Regions from separate parts of the Paenibacillus sp. PastF-3 genome, predicted to be linked through region 1. Evidence: predicted binding sites of a transcription regulator. Region 1 holds the regulator's gene; each other region holds the start of a gene.
What was found. Region 1 encodes Rex, which represses fermentation and respiration genes when NADH is low (regulators of the CRP and FNR family bind a similar motif). Its sites were predicted from a motif close to TTGTGAAATATTTCACAA; they were not measured.
Positions count from the first base shown of each region.

Region 2: the regulator Rex is predicted to act here: its motif matches at 3,469-3,486, upstream of pflB (formate C-acetyltransferase).
Region 3: the regulator Rex is predicted to act here: its motif matches at 3,298-3,315, upstream of nadA (quinolinate synthase NadA).

Region 1 covers NZ_JARXWM010000002.1:590,944-596,587, reverse strand. Annotated here, with positions in the region: gene dinG (ATP-dependent DNA helicase DinG) at 1-768, shown strand, start outside; gene M2444_RS06695 (redox-sensing transcriptional repressor Rex) at 900-1,553, shown strand; gene M2444_RS06690 (amidohydrolase) at 1,540-2,841, shown strand; gene M2444_RS06685 (cell wall elongation regulator TseB-like domain-containing protein) at 3,011-3,529, shown strand; gene M2444_RS06680 (hypothetical protein) at 3,935-4,477, shown strand; gene M2444_RS06675 (AAA family ATPase) at 4,470-5,644, shown strand, end outside.
Region 2 covers NZ_JARXWM010000003.1:140,776-146,419, reverse strand. Annotated here, with positions in the region: gene M2444_RS07935 (ABC transporter substrate-binding protein) at 1-301, shown strand, start outside; gene adhE (bifunctional acetaldehyde-CoA/alcohol dehydrogenase) at 702-3,323, shown strand; gene pflB (formate C-acetyltransferase) at 3,576-5,644, shown strand, end outside.
Region 3 covers NZ_JARXWM010000030.1:42,133-47,776, forward strand. Annotated here, with positions in the region: gene tilS (tRNA lysidine(34) synthetase TilS) at 1-377, shown strand, start outside; gene hpt (hypoxanthine phosphoribosyltransferase) at 424-963, shown strand; gene ftsH (ATP-dependent zinc metalloprotease FtsH) at 1,072-3,126, shown strand; gene nadA (quinolinate synthase NadA) at 3,386-4,324, shown strand; gene nadB (L-aspartate oxidase) at 4,364-5,644, shown strand, end outside.

The DNA.
Region 1 (5,644 bases):
GATAAATCGTTCCAGTTTATGATTGATAATCTCGGACTTAATGAAGCTGCGGAAGAGGGGCGTCTGATGACATCACTCCTGCCTTCTCCTTTTAAGTATCGGGAGCAGGCGCTGTTAGTTATTCCACGGGATTTCCCTAGTGTGAAGGGCAGTGTGGGCGATGCCCGATTTGTTGATACACTCGTACAATCACTAGCAGAAGCAGCGACTACAACACGCGGGCGGATGCTTGTCCTGTTTACTTCTTACAAGATGTTACGCCAGGTTTACGATCCTTTGAAAGAGGCTCTAGCCTCACAAGAGATCACGGTGCTGGGTCAAGGCGTGGAGGGGGGCAGCCGTAGCAAGCTGATCCGCCGTTTTCAGGACAGTGCAGCCTCTGTACTGTTAGGAACAAGCAGCTTTTGGGAGGGTGTTGATATTCCGGGTGAAGCATTAACATGCTTGGCCATCGTGAGGCTCCCGTTTCAACCGCCAAACCACCCCCTAGCGGAAGCGAAGTCTGAGTTATTACAAGCCCAGAAAAAGAATCCGTTCATGAAGTTGTCTGTTCCTCAGGCGGTTATTCGCTTTAAGCAAGGATTTGGAAGGCTGGTGCGGACAGCGCAAGATCGGGGTATTGTTATTGTGTATGACACCAGGGTGATCGAATCTCACTATGGGAAATATTTCCTCTATTCGTTGCCTGGCCCAAAAATGGAGCATATGCTTACGGATCAAATGGTTCCTCGTATAGCGGAGTGGTTGGAAGACGGAGGCGTTTCTTAAAAAGAACGTCATCGATCATATTAATCACTCTACAATGAAGGGCGGTATAAGAATACCGCTCTTCATTGAGACGAGGTACACGAATTAGTATAAGGTTAGTAAAGAATATTACTTACATTAGGAGGTAAATTATGAAATCGGAAAAAATATCAGAAGCCGTTGTTCGCAGACTTCCTGTGTACTTACGTTTCCTAAATGATCTTCAGAAACGTGAAATATTAACCGTTTCCTCTCAAGAGCTAGGACAGAAACTTGATTTGAATCCCGCTCAAATTCGCAAAGATTTAGCTTATTTTGGAGATTTCGGCAGAAAAGGTATCGGGTATGACGTAACTTATCTTATTGAGAAAATCCGTCATATTCTGAAGCTGGATCAACAACTGAATGTGGCTTTAGTGGGTGCCGGTAACCTTGGACATGCATTATCTAATTATAATGCTTATTTGAAAGATACTATGAAGATTACCGCTATATTTGATTCCTATGCGCCTAAGGTAGGGCGGAAAATCAACTCACTTACCGTTCAACCGATGGAGGAGCTTGGTCAGACGGTTCGTGAGCAAGGTATTCGAATTGGGATAATTACAGTACCTGATTCAGAAGCGCAGAATGTAGCGGATATTCTCATTGAGTCTGGCATTGAGGCGATTTTAAATTTTGCACCAGTGATTCTAAAAACACCATCGAATATCCGGGTTCATGCTGCTGATTTTACAACAGATTTGCAAAGCCTTGCTTATTATTTGAAGGATGGAAAGGAAGAAAGCAGAAATGAAGAGCAATAAAACGATTATCAAGGGCGGGCGTTTTCTTACTCCGGGAACGGATGAGCCGGTTCTTAGTGGATATATGACTATTGAAGATGATTTGATCACTTACATAGGAAAAGAAGAGCCTTTAATAGAAGACGATGTGCAAGTTGTTGATGGCAGTCGTCTGTTGTTTATGCCAGGTCTGGTAAACACGCATGGCCATGCCGCAATGTCATTGCTTCGTGGTTATGGAGATGACTTAGCGCTTCAGGTGTGGCTTCAGGAGAAGATGTGGCCGATGGAAGAGAAGTTCACCGGAGAAGATGTATACTGGGGAACCTCCTTGTCTGTACTTGAAATGCTGAAAGGTGGCACTACAACCTTCCTGGATATGTATGATCATATGGACCGAGTAGCGGAGGTCGTCGAATTATCAGGTATTCGTTCCGTATTAATGAGAGGCGTAATCGGTCTATGTCCAGAAGAAGTACAAAATCAGAAGCTTGCGGAAGCGGTTTCTTTTGCGCGTAACTGGCATGGTAAGGCTGAAGGTAGAATTACGACAATGATCTCGCCACATGCCCCATATACATGCCCACCAGACTTCTTTGTTAAGTTTGTGCAGGCGGCTCATGATTTGAATTTACCGATGCATACCCATATGTCCGAAACGAAACGCGAAGTGGAGCAGAATGTGGTGGATTACGGACTGCGACCAGTAGCGCATTTAGAGAAGCTTGGAATGTTCACACGTCCGTCTATAATCGCTCATGGTATTCATTTGAATGATGAAGAGATCGAGATACTGGCTCGTCATGATGTAGGTGTATCCCATAACCCTGGAAGCAATCTTAAGCTGGCTAGTGGAGTTGCTCGAGTTACGGATCTTCTAAAGGCCGGAGTGAAGGTGTCACTGGGTACAGATGGAGCGGCAAGTAATAATAATTTGGATATGTTTGAAGAAATGCGTCTTGCAGCACTCATCCATAAAGGTGTAAGTGGTGATCCTACGGCTGTTCCGGCTCCGGAAGCTCTACGTATGGCTACGGAGTATGGCGCGAAGTCTATCTTTTTAAATGATGTGGGTAGACTCGCTGTAGGTATGAAAGCTGACTTTATTGCTATTGATATAGACCAGCCGCATTTGCTCCCACACACAGATCTGTTGTCTCACGCTGTTTATTCTGCCAGTGCCAAGGATGTTGAGCATGTATGGGTGAATGGTAAACAGGTTGTTAAACATGGACAATGTGTAACGCTAGATGAGGAAGCCATCCGTCGTAAGGCGCAAGAAGCCTTTGATGGACTGCTTAAACGATAGTCTAAGATCATAACAAATAACTGAAAGGCTGTGACTTTCTGCAATTGCAAAGTTACAGCCTTTTGTGTTTCTGATCATTAGATCATTGAAAGAGATATGAAACTTTGGATAAACACACGGGTGTGTTATATAATCAAAAAAGATATATTACTAGAAAGGGAGCTGTACCTTGAAGAAAAGGAAAAAATGGATCCTCCTGGGGTCAGTTCTGATTCTGCTCCTTCTGTTCGGACTCATCCAGTTCTATGCTTATATTATGAAAGATCAATGGAACGAGCGAGATATCGCTAAGGATGTCGCCAAAACCAGCGCGGGTCTAACAGAGGTAACTAAAGCACAGAAATCCGTGTGGGATGAAAATGCAGTCTACTGGGTCTTAACAGGGAAGAATGAATCCGGGACCGAGTTGATGGTTTGGGTACGCTTTACTGTAGATGGGAAGTTTGCCGAAGGCGCCGACGCAGTATTCGCCGAGGAACTAAGTAAAGGGACCTCTGAAGAAAAAATGCGTAGTCTTATAAAAGCCGATCTCCCGGATATTAGCATTGAACGGTTGTTACCGGGGGTGTATAACGGAGAGTATGCTTGGCAGCTTTTTTATAAACAAAGCGGTCGGTATTATTATCAATTTTATCGGTTCTCAGATGGGGCTCGAATGGGTGAAGGATACAGTTTACCTAGCCGCTAAGTTAAACAAAATTACTTTAGGAGAAACAAGCGGACTATTTATGGTTCGCTTGTTTTTATATAACATATTAGATTGATACACTAAAAGTATACGTAATGTGATATACTATAAGAGTAGTTTTTATATATTGTCGTCAAAACCGCATACGAAAATAGGCCTGTTAATTAGAGATAAAGGCCTGTTTTTGTCGAAATAAATCAATATTTTTAATGAAATGGAAATATTTAAAAAATAAAATTTTAAATATATTCACACTTTTTATCATTTTCGTATATACACCTGTGATATACTACTGTTTGTAATTAGAAGAGTAGTAGTAGAACGTTAGGCTCTGATGAGCATTAACGGCTGTGATTTTGGATCATCCTGTTTATCGTTTTGTCATCTTTGAGAGGAGGACGTTTCTTGAAATTACGTCTTGTACCTGTACTGATAACGTCTCTACTGTCCGCTACGCTATTATTCGGAGGATTCTTTTTATATCGTCAGTTTGCTTTACAGGAACCACTCCAAAAGATAGTATCAGGCTATGAAGGAGTGAATACTTCACATATTAGTATTAACCGTGATGAGGTCACTTTGAAACTTGAATTACAGCCGGGCACGAATTTACGTGATCTGGTATCGTATGTTTCCAAAGAAGGAAAATCAGTGATTGAGGGACGTAAACTTAAACTGGATGTGGAGCAAAACTCCAGTGAATTATTGGATAATTACTGGGATAAAGCGTTGTTCTCTGTAGCTGAAGCGATGGAGAGCCGTAAATATACTCTTATACCTGCTGAACTTGATAGATTGAAAGAGCAGAATACCGACTATAAAGATGTGATAGCAACAACTGAAATCGACGACACAAACGTGTATGTAAGCTTGAGTAACGGGAAAGAAAGCAAATTTATAATTTTACCACGCAAACCTGCGACCTTGGGGGTATGGAATAATGCCTAAATACCTTAAAGAAATTTTAATCGGATTTATTCCTGTACTGTTTATTTTCATGGCTTTTTTAGGTATTAATATATTCCCTATAGTTATAGCAGCTGGGATGCTTACTGCACTACTTATCATTGCTCATTTACGTGGCGGGCTTACGGTGAACGCCGGTGCTGGAAAGAAACGCAAGAAGGAAGGACCTTCAAAACTCACTTTTGAAGAAATTGGTGGGCAAGACAATGCAAAGCAGGAGCTCCGTGAAGCACTCGATTTCTTGATCCGGCATGAGGAAATCAGTAAATTTGGGATTCGTCCTTTGAAAGGGATTCTGCTTACAGGCCCTCCAGGAACAGGTAAGACCCTTATGGCTAGAGCGGCAGCCCATTATACAAACTCAGTATTCGTAGCTGCATCAGGCAGTGAATTTGTGGAAATGTATGTGGGTGTCGGTGCTGGCCGTATTCGTGATTTGTTTAAGGATGCACGTACCCGTGCCGCTAAAGAGAACAAGCAAAGCGCTATTATTTTCATAGACGAAATTGATGTAATTGGCGGTAAGCGTGAAGGTGGGCAGCAGCGTGAATATGATCAGACCTTAAATCAGCTGCTGACTGAAATGGATGGTATTTATAATAATGAGACACCGCGTATTCTGTTGGTAGCTGCAACGAACCGCAAAGAGATGCTGGATTCGGCATTGCTACGTCCTGGACGGTTTGATCGTCATATTCAAGTGGACATGCCTGACAAGAAGGGCCGCAAATCGATTCTGGAATTGCATGCTAAGAATAAACCTCTTCATGAAGAAGTGAGTCTCGATAAAATCGCAGAAGAAGCCTATGGCTTTTCCGGTGCTCAGATTGAAAGTGTCATGAATGAGGCTGCGATTTATATGATGCGTGAGGACTTGACGAAAGTTGAGCAGCGGCATCTGTCGATGGCAATTGACAAGGTAATGATGGGTGAAAAAACGGATCGAGAAACCAATCACGAAGAGAAAAAGCGGGTCGCCATTCATGAATTGGGACATGCCATTATGGCAGAGCTCCTGCGTCCCGGAAGCGTCAGTCAGGTTACATTGACTCCACGTGGGCAAGCCCTTGGTTATGTGCGGCATAATCCTCAGCAAGAGCAGTATTTGTACACCAAAGATTATTTGGAAGATCAGATTATGATTGCACT
Region 2 (5,644 bases), on a different contig from region 1:
AGCTGATGGCAAATACTTTATCCCGCCACTCTTAGATTATTACTCCGCAGATTCTGAGTTTGGTAAGAAGACCAAAGCGGTTTATGACAAGTACACAAATGTATACCAATATAGCCCTGATATTATGGGACTTTTGGATGGTAAACCTGAAGCTCAATACAACACACAGGACTATTACGCAACTATGTCCAATGTTATTCAAGAGCTGTTCTCCAAAAAAGGAACGGATTCCAAGAGCCAGCTAGAAGCAGCAGCTAAAACAGTGCAAGAGAAATTCTTTGATACGATTAAAGCGGAATAGGCAAGTGAAAAAATCGGTCCCTGTGGGCCGATTTTTTTGTTGTGATGATTTATAAATTTATAAATTATCAGAAATAGTGATAATCAACTGGAAATTATTATGGCGTAGGAAAATCGTAATTTTTTGTGCTGTAAGGGATGGTTTTTTTGAGTGAATATTTAGAGATATGGGATAAAATGGGTCTGGTATTTTGCTTATCAAAGTATAATTCTAAGATTTTAAGGGATTTATACTACATAATATGGTAAAAAGACTATTATATGATCGAATGAAAGCGCTTTGAAAACAAATCAAAAAAACTTTATACTTTGTGAAAGATTTCACTATACAAGGTAGAAATCATGTGATAAGATAAATGTGTAGAGAAAAACAACTAAAAATTGACAGGAGGACGAGGGAGATGGCAGTTAAGAATGAAGTCGCCGCCCAAGTTAAACAAGTTACCGCTGAAGAGTATATACAGAATTTAGTGGATAAAGCGAAAAAAGCGCATGAGGCGTTCATGGCGCTAGATCAAGAGCAAGTTAACACAATCGTTCATGCAATGGCGTTGGCTGGACTCGACAAACATATGTACCTCGCAAAATTGGCCGTCGAAGAAACAGGACGCGGCGTATACGAAGACAAAATTACGAAGAACATCTTCTCGACAGAATATATCTGGCACGGAATTAAATATGATAAAACAGTAGGCGTTATTGAAGATAATCCATATGAGAACTTTCAAAAAATTGCTGAACCCGTCGGAATCGTTATGGGCATCACTCCAGTAACCAACCCAACATCCACCACGATGTTTAAAGCGTTGATTTCGATTAAGACACGGAACCCTATTATATTCGGTTTCCACCCATCTGCGCAAGAGTGTAGTGCTGCAGCAGCTAAAATTCTTCGTGATGCAGCCGTGAAAGCTGGCGCACCTGAGAACTGTATCCAATGGATTGAAATGCCAACAATGGACAAGACAAATGCTTTGATGAACAACCCAGACGTTGCTCTTATCCTGGCAACTGGCGGATCTGCAATGGTAAAAGCAGCTTATAGCTGTGGTAAACCTGCTCTTGGTGTAGGCCCTGGTAACGTACCAGCCTTCATTGAAAAGAGTGCTGATATTGATCAAGCGGTAACGGACATCATTCTTTCTAAAACATTCGATAATGGTATGATCTGTGCTTCCGAGCAAGCGATTATTATTGAAGAACCAATCTTCGACCAAGTGAAGAAGAAAATGATCGCTAATGGCTGCTACTTTGTGAATAAAGAAGAAGCTGGTAAGCTGACTAGCGGTGCAATGAACGTTGATAAATGTGCGGTTAACCCAGCAATCGTTGGTCAATCGGCAGTGAAGATTGCTGAAATGTGTGGCATTCAAGTTCCTGCCGGCACAAAGATTCTGGTAGCAGAACTCGAAGGCGTAGGCACTAAATACCCGTTATCTGCAGAAAAATTAAGCCCGGTTCTTGCTTGCTATAAAGTTAAGAATGCTGATCAAGGTATCGAACGCGCAGCTGAAATCGTTGAATTTGGCGGTATGGGTCATAGCTCGGCTATCCACTCCAACAACGAAGAAGTGATCATGAAGTTCTCTAACCGTCTACAAACAGGACGTATTCTCGTCAATTCGCCTTCGACACATGGCGCTATCGGCGATATCTATAACACTAATATCCCTTCACTGACACTGGGCTGTGGATCTTATGGTCGCAACTCCGTATCGCAAAACGTTACAGCAATCAATTTGATCAACGTGAAAAGGGTGAATCGTCGTACCGTGAATATGCAATGGTTTAAAGTACCTGACAAGATTTATTTTGAAAAAGGCGCTACTCAGTACCTGACCAAAATGCCTGATATTACACGTGTTGCAATTATCACTGACCCAATGATGGTTAAGCTTGGATATGTTGAAAGAGTTGAGCATTACCTGCGTCAACGCCAAACTCCTGTAGCTATCGAAGTGTTCTCTGAAGTTGAACCAGATCCATCGACAACTACAGTTGAAAAAGGTACTGCAATGATGAATAGATTCCAACCGGACTGCATCATCGCACTTGGCGGCGGTTCTCCAATGGATGCTGCAAAAGGAATGTGGTTATTCTATGAACATCCAGATGCAGACTTTAACGGTCTGAAACAAAAATTCATGGATATCCGTAAACGGGTATACAAATTCCCTAAACTAGGTAACAAAGCTAAGTTTGTAGCGATTCCAACTACTTCGGGTACTGGTTCGGAAGTCACATCTTTCGCAGTTATTACCGATAAAACAACGGAACAGCACACTAAATATCCTTTGGCTGACTACGAATTAACTCCAGACGTAGCTATCATTGATCCTGAGTTCGTCTACAGCTTGCCAAAAACGGCTGTTGCTGATACAGGGATGGACGTATTGACACATGCTATCGAAGCTTATGTATCTGTTATGGCGAGTGACTACACTGATGGTTTGGCTATCAAAGCGATTCAATTGGTGTTCCAATATCTAGAAAGATCCGCACTCCAAGGTGACAAGCTTGCTCGTGAGAAAATGCACAATGCTTCGACATTGGCTGGTATGGCTTTCGCGAATGCGTTCTTGGGTATTAACCACAGTTTGGCGCATAAATGGGGCGGACAGTACCACACCGCTCATGGTCGTACTAACGCGATCCTTATGCCACACGTTATCCGCTACAATGCTAAAAAACCTACGAAGTTCGCTTCGTTCCCTAAATATTCGCATTTCGTAGCTGATGAGCGTTACGCTGAAATTGCCCGTATTCTGGGATTGCCAGCTCGCACAACTGAAGAAGGTGTGACTAGCCTTATCAATGCGATTCGCGATATGAATAAAAAATTGGGTATCGAAGAATCGTTCCAACAACTGGGCTTTGACCCTAAGGACTTCGAATCCCGTGTAGATTACTTGGCTGACCGTGCGTTTGAAGATCAATGTACAACTGCCAATCCTAAGCTACCATTAGTATCTGAACTTGCTGATGTATACCGTAACGCATTCTACGGAAGATTTGATAATTAACAAATGGTTAAATAGAGAATAGGATAGTTGTGGACTTAGATAAAGGTGACAAATATCACTCGAAAGGTGATATTTGTCACAGTGTTTTTATAGAAAATAAACTAGAATGTTTATATAAACAACGGTCCCGCATATGAAATGTTGATTGTGAAATTTGGAACAATCACATCTTTTGGGGATCACGAGACACGGGATCAACCTTCAAGCCCGCGATCTCTACAAATATAATAAATATAGATGGAGGGATTTAGCATGTCGGTGATTGAAAAAGAAGTAAATGAAGTGAAATCCGGTTGGAGAAGTTTTGCAAAAGGTAAATGGTCCAAGAAAGTTGACGTTAACAACTTTATCGCTAGTAACATTAAACCTTATGAAGGTAACGAAGAGTTCCTCGTAGGTCCTACTAGTAACACAACTGAACTGTGGAAGATTATTTCCCAGCTGAGCAAGGAAGAAAGAGAAAGAGGCGGCGTATGGGATGTTTCCCTAGATACTGTCTCCACAATCACTTCACATGCTCCAGGCTACATTGACAAGGACAAGGAACAAATTGTAGGCGTACAGACTGACGCTCCTTTCAGACGTTCTATCCAGCCATTCGGCGGAATCAAGATGATGGTCGATGCTACGAAGGCTTATGGCTTCGAGCTTCCACAAAACATCGTTGACATGTTCACGAACATTCGCAAAACGCATAACCAAGGCGTATTTGATGCATATACACCAGACATGAGAGCAGTGCGTAAATCCGGCGTTATCACAGGTCTTCCTGATGCTTACGGCCGCGGACGCATTATCGGCGACTACCGCCGCATTGCTCTGTACGGTATTGATTTCTTGATTAAAGACAAAAAACAACAACTAACTGAGCTTGAAGTTGATTCCATGACTGAAGAAGTAATTCGTTTGCGTGAAGAGCTGTCCGAGCAAATTCGTGCACTTGGCGAATTGAAAGAAATGGCGGCTGCTCACGGTATGGATATTTCCAAACCAGCGACGAACTTCAAGGAAGCTACGCAATGGGTATACTTTGGATATCTGGCCGCGGTTAAAGAACAAAATGGTGCGGCGATGTCCCTGGGACGTGTATCCTCCTTCCTAGACATTTATGCAGAACGAGATATTGAAGAAGGTACTTTGACTGAAGAACAAGTACAAGAAATTGTCGACCATTTCGTAATGAAATTGCGTATCGTGAAATTCTTGCGTACACCTGACTATAACGATCTGTTCTCCGGCGACCCTACTTGGGTAACTGAATCCATCGGTGGTATGGCTGAAAATGGAACCACTCGTGTTACCAAGAACAGCTTCCGTTTCCTGAACACCCTGTACAACTTAGGTCCGGCTCCGGAACCGAACTTAACTGTTCTGTGGTCCGAAAAATTGCCTGAAGGCTTCAAAAAATATTGTGCTAAGGTTTCTATCGAAACTAGTGCAATTCAGTATGAAAATGACGATCTAATGCGTCCGTACTGGGGTGAAGATTACGCTATTGCTTGCTGCGTATCTCCAATGCGTATCGGTAAACAAATGCAGTTCTTCGGCGCTCGTGCCAACCTGGCAAAAGCTTTGCTGTATGCTATTAATGGTGGTAAAGACGAAAAATCCGGAGCACAAGTTGGGCCGGAATTCCCAGCGATCACTTCTGAATATCTGGATTATGATGAAGTAATGAAACGCTTCAAACCGATGATGGAGTGGTTGGCTAAGACTTATGTTAACACTTTGAACATCATTCACTATATGCATGACAAATATTCTTACGAACGTATCGAAATGGCACTGCATGATCGCGACATTCTGCGTACGATGGCTTGCGGTATCGCTGGTCTGTCCGTTGCAGCTGACTCGCTGAGTGCTATTAAATACGCGAAGGTTAAACCAATCCGTAACGAAGAAGGTATTGCAATTGACTTCGAAACGGAAGGCGAATTCCCTTGCTACGGTAACAATGACGATGCTGTAGACAACATCGCAGTAGAATTGGTTGAAACCTTCATGTCTATGATCCGTAAAAACAAAACATATCGTGATGCTGTACCGACTCAATCGGTATTGACCATTACTTCGAATGTTGTGTACGGTAAGAAGACAGGTACAACACCTGACGGACGTAAAAAAGGCGAACCATTCGCACCAGGTGCTAACCCAATGCACGGACGCGACAAGAAAGGTGCACTGGCTTCACTGAACTCTGTAGCCAAACTGCCTTACTCCGATGCCCAAGATGGTATCTCCAATACGTTCTCCATCGTACCTAAGGCACTAGGTAAAGACGATGAATCCTGCAAGTCTAACTTGGTACACATGATGGACGG
Region 3 (5,644 bases), on a different contig from region 1:
TGGAGGAAATAGGTAAGGTGATGTCGATGGCGGTGCTGGAGAGAGAAAACTTTTTTGTACAGGGGGAGGATTATGGGAAGATGTCGGCTTGGTTTGACCGTGATGAACTGGTCTTTCCACTAACGATTCGTTCCCGATTGCCTGGAGATACCATAAGAGTCATGGGATTAAACGGAAGCAAAAAGGTAAAAGATATTTATATTGATGATAAAATACCTGCTGCTGAACGCTCAATGATCCCACTCGTTTGTGATGGTTTGGGCAATATCGTCTGGATTCCGGGCGTAAGACGCTCGATGCATGCCGCAGTAGGGCGGCAAACGACCTCGGTACTTCTATTGTCTCTAGCAGAGCTGGATGACCGTGAAGAAACGTAATGGTCGATGTAAGTCTTTCATAGTATAACTTAGGAGGTTTCGCAAGTTGCAAAATGATATTCAAGAAGTCTTGATCACCGAAGAGGAACTTCAGCAGAAAATTAAGGAGCTCGGCCAAAAACTGAGCGAAGAATACGCAGGACGTACCCCTTTAGTCATTTGTGTACTAAAAGGCGCGTTTATATTTATGGCAGATCTGGTTAAAGCCATTACAGTACCTGTTGAGATGGATTTCATGGCAGTTTCTAGCTATGGAGCTTCCACCAAGTCCTCTGGTGTTGTCAAAATTATTAAGGATTTAGATGTATCGGTAGAAGGCCGTGATATCTTGATCGTTGAAGATATTATTGACAGTGGCCTTACGCTCAGCTATTTGATTGAGCTGCTCCGCAACCGCAATGCTGCTTCTATCAATGTGGTTACCTTGTTTGATAAGCCCTCAGGTCGTACGGTTAATCTGGAAGCCAGCTATACAGGCTTCGTGTTGCCAGACGAATTTGTAGTAGGCTACGGATTGGATTATGCCGAGCGGTATCGGAACCTCCCATATGTTGGAGTACTGAAGCCTGAGATTTATTCCAATTGAACTATTGATTGCCTTGATCTACGGATCGGGCACCCTTGGCTTCCTTTATTTGAGGTGTCCCAAGAGGCTATGGTACAATAACTTGAGTGTTGCGAGAGGAGGTAGGGGATGAATCGGTTCATCCGGAATTCTGGTTTTTATTTGATTTTATTTTTAGTCGTGGTGGGTATTGTCCAGTTTGTGAGCAATGGAAATGAAGCCGCCGATTTCCCTAGATACGACGAGTTACGGCAGGAGATCAAGAACAACAATGTGAAGGATTTGACGGTTCAGTTTGAGGGTAATGCCTTTTTAGTTACAGGCGAATATAGAGAGTTGCCTGCCGATACTAAATCGAAGAGCTTCTCCACATATATTCCTCCTACAGATGCTGCTATTGATGAACTGATTCAAGCCAGTGATGTTAATGGGATTGAATTAACTCAGAAGAAAATGGAAGGTACCAGCATTTGGCTGACATTCCTTTCTTCTATTATCCCGCTAGTCATTATGTTCATCTTGTTCTTCTTCCTGTTTAACCAGGCGCAAGGTGGCGGCGGTAAAGTCATGAATTTCGGCAAGAGCAAGGCTCGGTTATATAATGAAGAGAAGAAGAAAATTAGCTTTGAGGATGTTGCAGGGGCGGACGAAGAGAAGCAAGAGCTTGTCGAAGTTGTTGAGTTCCTGAAAGATCCACGCAAATTTGCAGCTGTCGGTGCACGTATTCCTAAGGGTGTATTGCTTGTGGGTCCTCCGGGAACAGGTAAAACATTGCTTGCACGTGCAGTAGCAGGTGAAGCTGGCGTTCCTTTCTTCAGTATTTCCGGTTCTGACTTCGTGGAAATGTTCGTGGGTGTCGGTGCTTCTCGGGTACGTGATTTGTTCGAGAATGCCAAGAAGAATGCTCCATGTATTATCTTCATTGATGAAATTGATGCTGTGGGTCGTCAACGTGGCGCCGGACTTGGTGGCGGACATGACGAACGCGAACAGACACTTAACCAATTGCTGGTTGAGATGGATGGATTCGGTGGTAACGAAGGCATTATTATTGTTGCGGCAACTAACCGCGCTGATATACTTGATCCTGCATTGCTACGTCCAGGACGTTTTGACCGTCAAATTACGGTTGACCGCCCTGACGTAAAAGGCCGTGAAGCTGTACTTAAGGTTCACGCTCGTAACAAGCCTCTTACGAAAGATGTAAGACTGGATGTTGTTGCAAAACGTACAACTGGATTCACTGGTGCGGATCTGGAGAACCTGCTAAATGAGGCGGCGTTGCTAGCTGCGCGTCGTAACCGTAAGGATATTTCCATGATTGAAGTCGATGAAGCCATCGACCGTGTTATCGTAGGTACTGAGAAACGCAGTCGTGTTATCAGTGACCGCGAGAAACGTATTGTGGCTTATCATGAAGCAGGTCATACTATAGCTGGTTACTTCCTAGAGCATGCCGATATGGTGCATAAAGTTACTATTATCCCACGCGGACGTGCAGGCGGATATGTTATCATGCTTCCGAAGGAAGATCGGATGATCGTTACGAAGCAGGAGCTTTTGGATAAGGTTACTGGATTACTTGGTGGACGTGTTGCCGAAGAATTGTTTATTGGCGAGATCGGTACGGGTGCATACAGTGACTTCCAACAGGCTACGCGCATCGTGCGTGCTATGATTATGGAGTACGGTATGAGCGATAAGCTTGGACCTATGCAGTTCGGATCTTCTCAAGGTCAAGTATTCTTGGGTCGTGATATTGGGCATGAGCAGAATTATAGTGATTCCATTGCTTATGAGATTGATCAAGAAATGCAGAACTTTATTACTTCGAGCTACGAGCGTTGTAAAGAGCTGTTGCTCAAACACTCTAAAGAAATGCACTTGATTGCCAATACCTTACTTGAGAAGGAAACACTTGAGCTTGATCAGATCAAAGAACTGATTGAACAAGGCTTCCTTTCCGAAGATGGTAAAGCTAAGGATGGTGAAGGTGTTGCACTTGAAGTTGGTGAACCAGTCATTGATAATATCGGTGATGTGAAAGTTCGCATTCAAGGCAAACCTGAGGATGCACAGTCCACAATCCCTGATCTATCGAAGGATATCCCGAATAACCCTGATTCTGAGGGTAATGATGATTCCGACGATAACAACAAAGGTGGCGGCACTAGCCTTACCTAAATGGTCTCACGATTCATATGATGTAAATTTATCCGGAGAACGTAACTGTTCTCCGGATTTTTTATTTTAATTTTTAAGGGATTTTGAGCCTTAAAGCCTGTCCAGTTACATTGACAGAGACTGGAACGTTGTGTACATTAGTGATTAATATTACTTACTATTCATATCAGTATGTTCATTTTTTCACCATGATGGCTCATGCCATTTGATAACATCGCGCCGGCTTAAAGCCGCGAAGATTTAAGGGGGAGAACAATCGGTGGAAGCTCTGGCACTTGAGCGCAAGCAGGAACAGAATCGAGAACTTCGGATACGTCTTGAACAGCTTAAAAAGGAAAGAAACGCAATTATTTTAGCTCATTATTATCAACGTGATGAAATTCAGGAGGTTGCCGATTTCCGGGGCGACTCTTTCTTACTCGCTCAGAAGGCTGCGGAGACAGATGCAGAGGTTATTGTATTCTGCGGTGTTCATTTCATGGGGGAGAGTGCTAAAATTCTGGCCCCAAATAAAACCGTCCTTATTCCTGATGAACGTGCAGGTTGTCCAATGGCTGATATGGTCAATGTAGACGGTTTGCGTAAGCTGAAAGCACAGCATCCAAATGCTAAAGTGGTTACTTATATCAACTCGTCTGCAGAGATTAAAGCGGAGACTGATATCTGTTGTACCTCTGCAAATGCCGTGAAAGTAATCGAATCCCTCGATGCTGAAGAAATTATCTGGGTACCCGATAAGAATCTTGGCCAATATGTACAAGATCAGACCGGTAAAAAACTGATTATCTGGGAAGGCTACTGCAACACTCACGACATGTTGACCGTTAAAGATGTAGTAGAAATGAGAGCGAAATACCCAGAAGCAGAATTTGTAGTTCATCCAGAATGTCGTCCGGAAGTAGTAGCCATGGGTGATTATGTGGGTAGTACTACATCCATTCTCGAATATTGCCGGAAATCAGACCGCAAGCAGTTTATTGTTGGGACTGAAGACGGTACAGGATATCAGCTTCGTAAAGATAGTCCGGATAAAGAATTCCATTTTGCTACAAAATTTCTTGTTTGTCCTAATATGAAAGTTAACAATCTAAAAAAACTGGTGAAATGCCTGGAGACGATGAAGCCACAAATCTATGTACCGCCTGCTGTCGCCGACAAAGCCAGAACTTCCCTAGAGCGCATGCTACAAGTCCGGTAGTATGCGCTACTCTTTCGTTGAAACAGGTGAAACGCGGTCATGATTCCACAATATTTGGTTGATTTTGATCTTCGGGATATTCCTAAAGTAAAAACAGATTGTATTGTTATCGGTTCAGGGATTGCCGGATTGTTCACGGCTATTAAAGCTAGTGAAGATCGGCGTGTCATTATGATCACAAAGAAATCAGTAATGGAGAGTAATACTCGCTATGCACAGGGGGGGATCGCAGCTGTAATAGCTGAGGACGATTCCCCTGCTTATCACCGGCAGGATACATTAATGGCTGGAGCAGGTCTTTGCTCATCCACAGCTGTCGATGCACTTGTTAATGAAGGACCAGATAGAGTTCATGAGCTAATTCGTTTAGGTACTCTTTTTGATAAGGAAGATGGGGTACTGGCTTTGACGCAGGAAGGAGCGCATAGCCACCGTCGTATTTTGCATGCTAATGGAGATGCTACAGGTTACGAGATTGTTCGTGCTTTGGCTGAACAGGTAGCTGAACATGAGAACATTGAGGTGTGGGATGATCACTATGTCATTGATCTCATCACTGAAGGTGGAGAATGTGTAGGCGCATTGTTGCAGCGTCCCGGCGGCGGACGGTTATTCCTGCAAGGGGATGCGACTATTTTGTGCTCTGGTGGTGCAGGACAATTATTTAGATACACTACTAACCCTGAAGTAGCTACAGGCGACGGGGTAGCCATTGCTTACCGTGCCGGCGCTCATATACGAGATATGGAATTTATTCAATTTCATCCTACAGCATTAAGTTATCCTGGAGCTCCTAGATTCTTAATCTCCGAAGCAGTTCGAGGGGAAGGAGCAGTGTTGCGCAATATTAATGGAGAGCGGTTCATGGAGCGTTATCATGAGCTGCTTGAGCTAGCTCCACGAGATATTGTAGCTCGGGCTATTGTAAGTGAAATGGAGCTTACAAAATCAACGTTTGTCTATTTGGATATTACGCATGAATCCCCGGAAATGGTGAAGCATCGTTTCCCTACAATACATGAGACATGTATGGGCTATGGACTGGATATTACAAGTGATTGGATTCCAGTAGCTCCAGCTGCGCATTATATGATGGGGGGCATTAAGACCGATCTGAATGGGGAAAGTACGATACCTCGCTTGTTTGCTTGCGGGGAGGTTTCTTCCACAGGCGTACATGGTGCTAATCGGTTAGCAAGCAATTCATTATCGGAAGCAGTTGTTTTTGGGCATCGTATTATTGAGCGGATTCGCAAATTATCCCCGCTTGGACGTGATGTTTTATCAGTTAGTAGTAACGAAGGGCGTGTTGATTTGCCA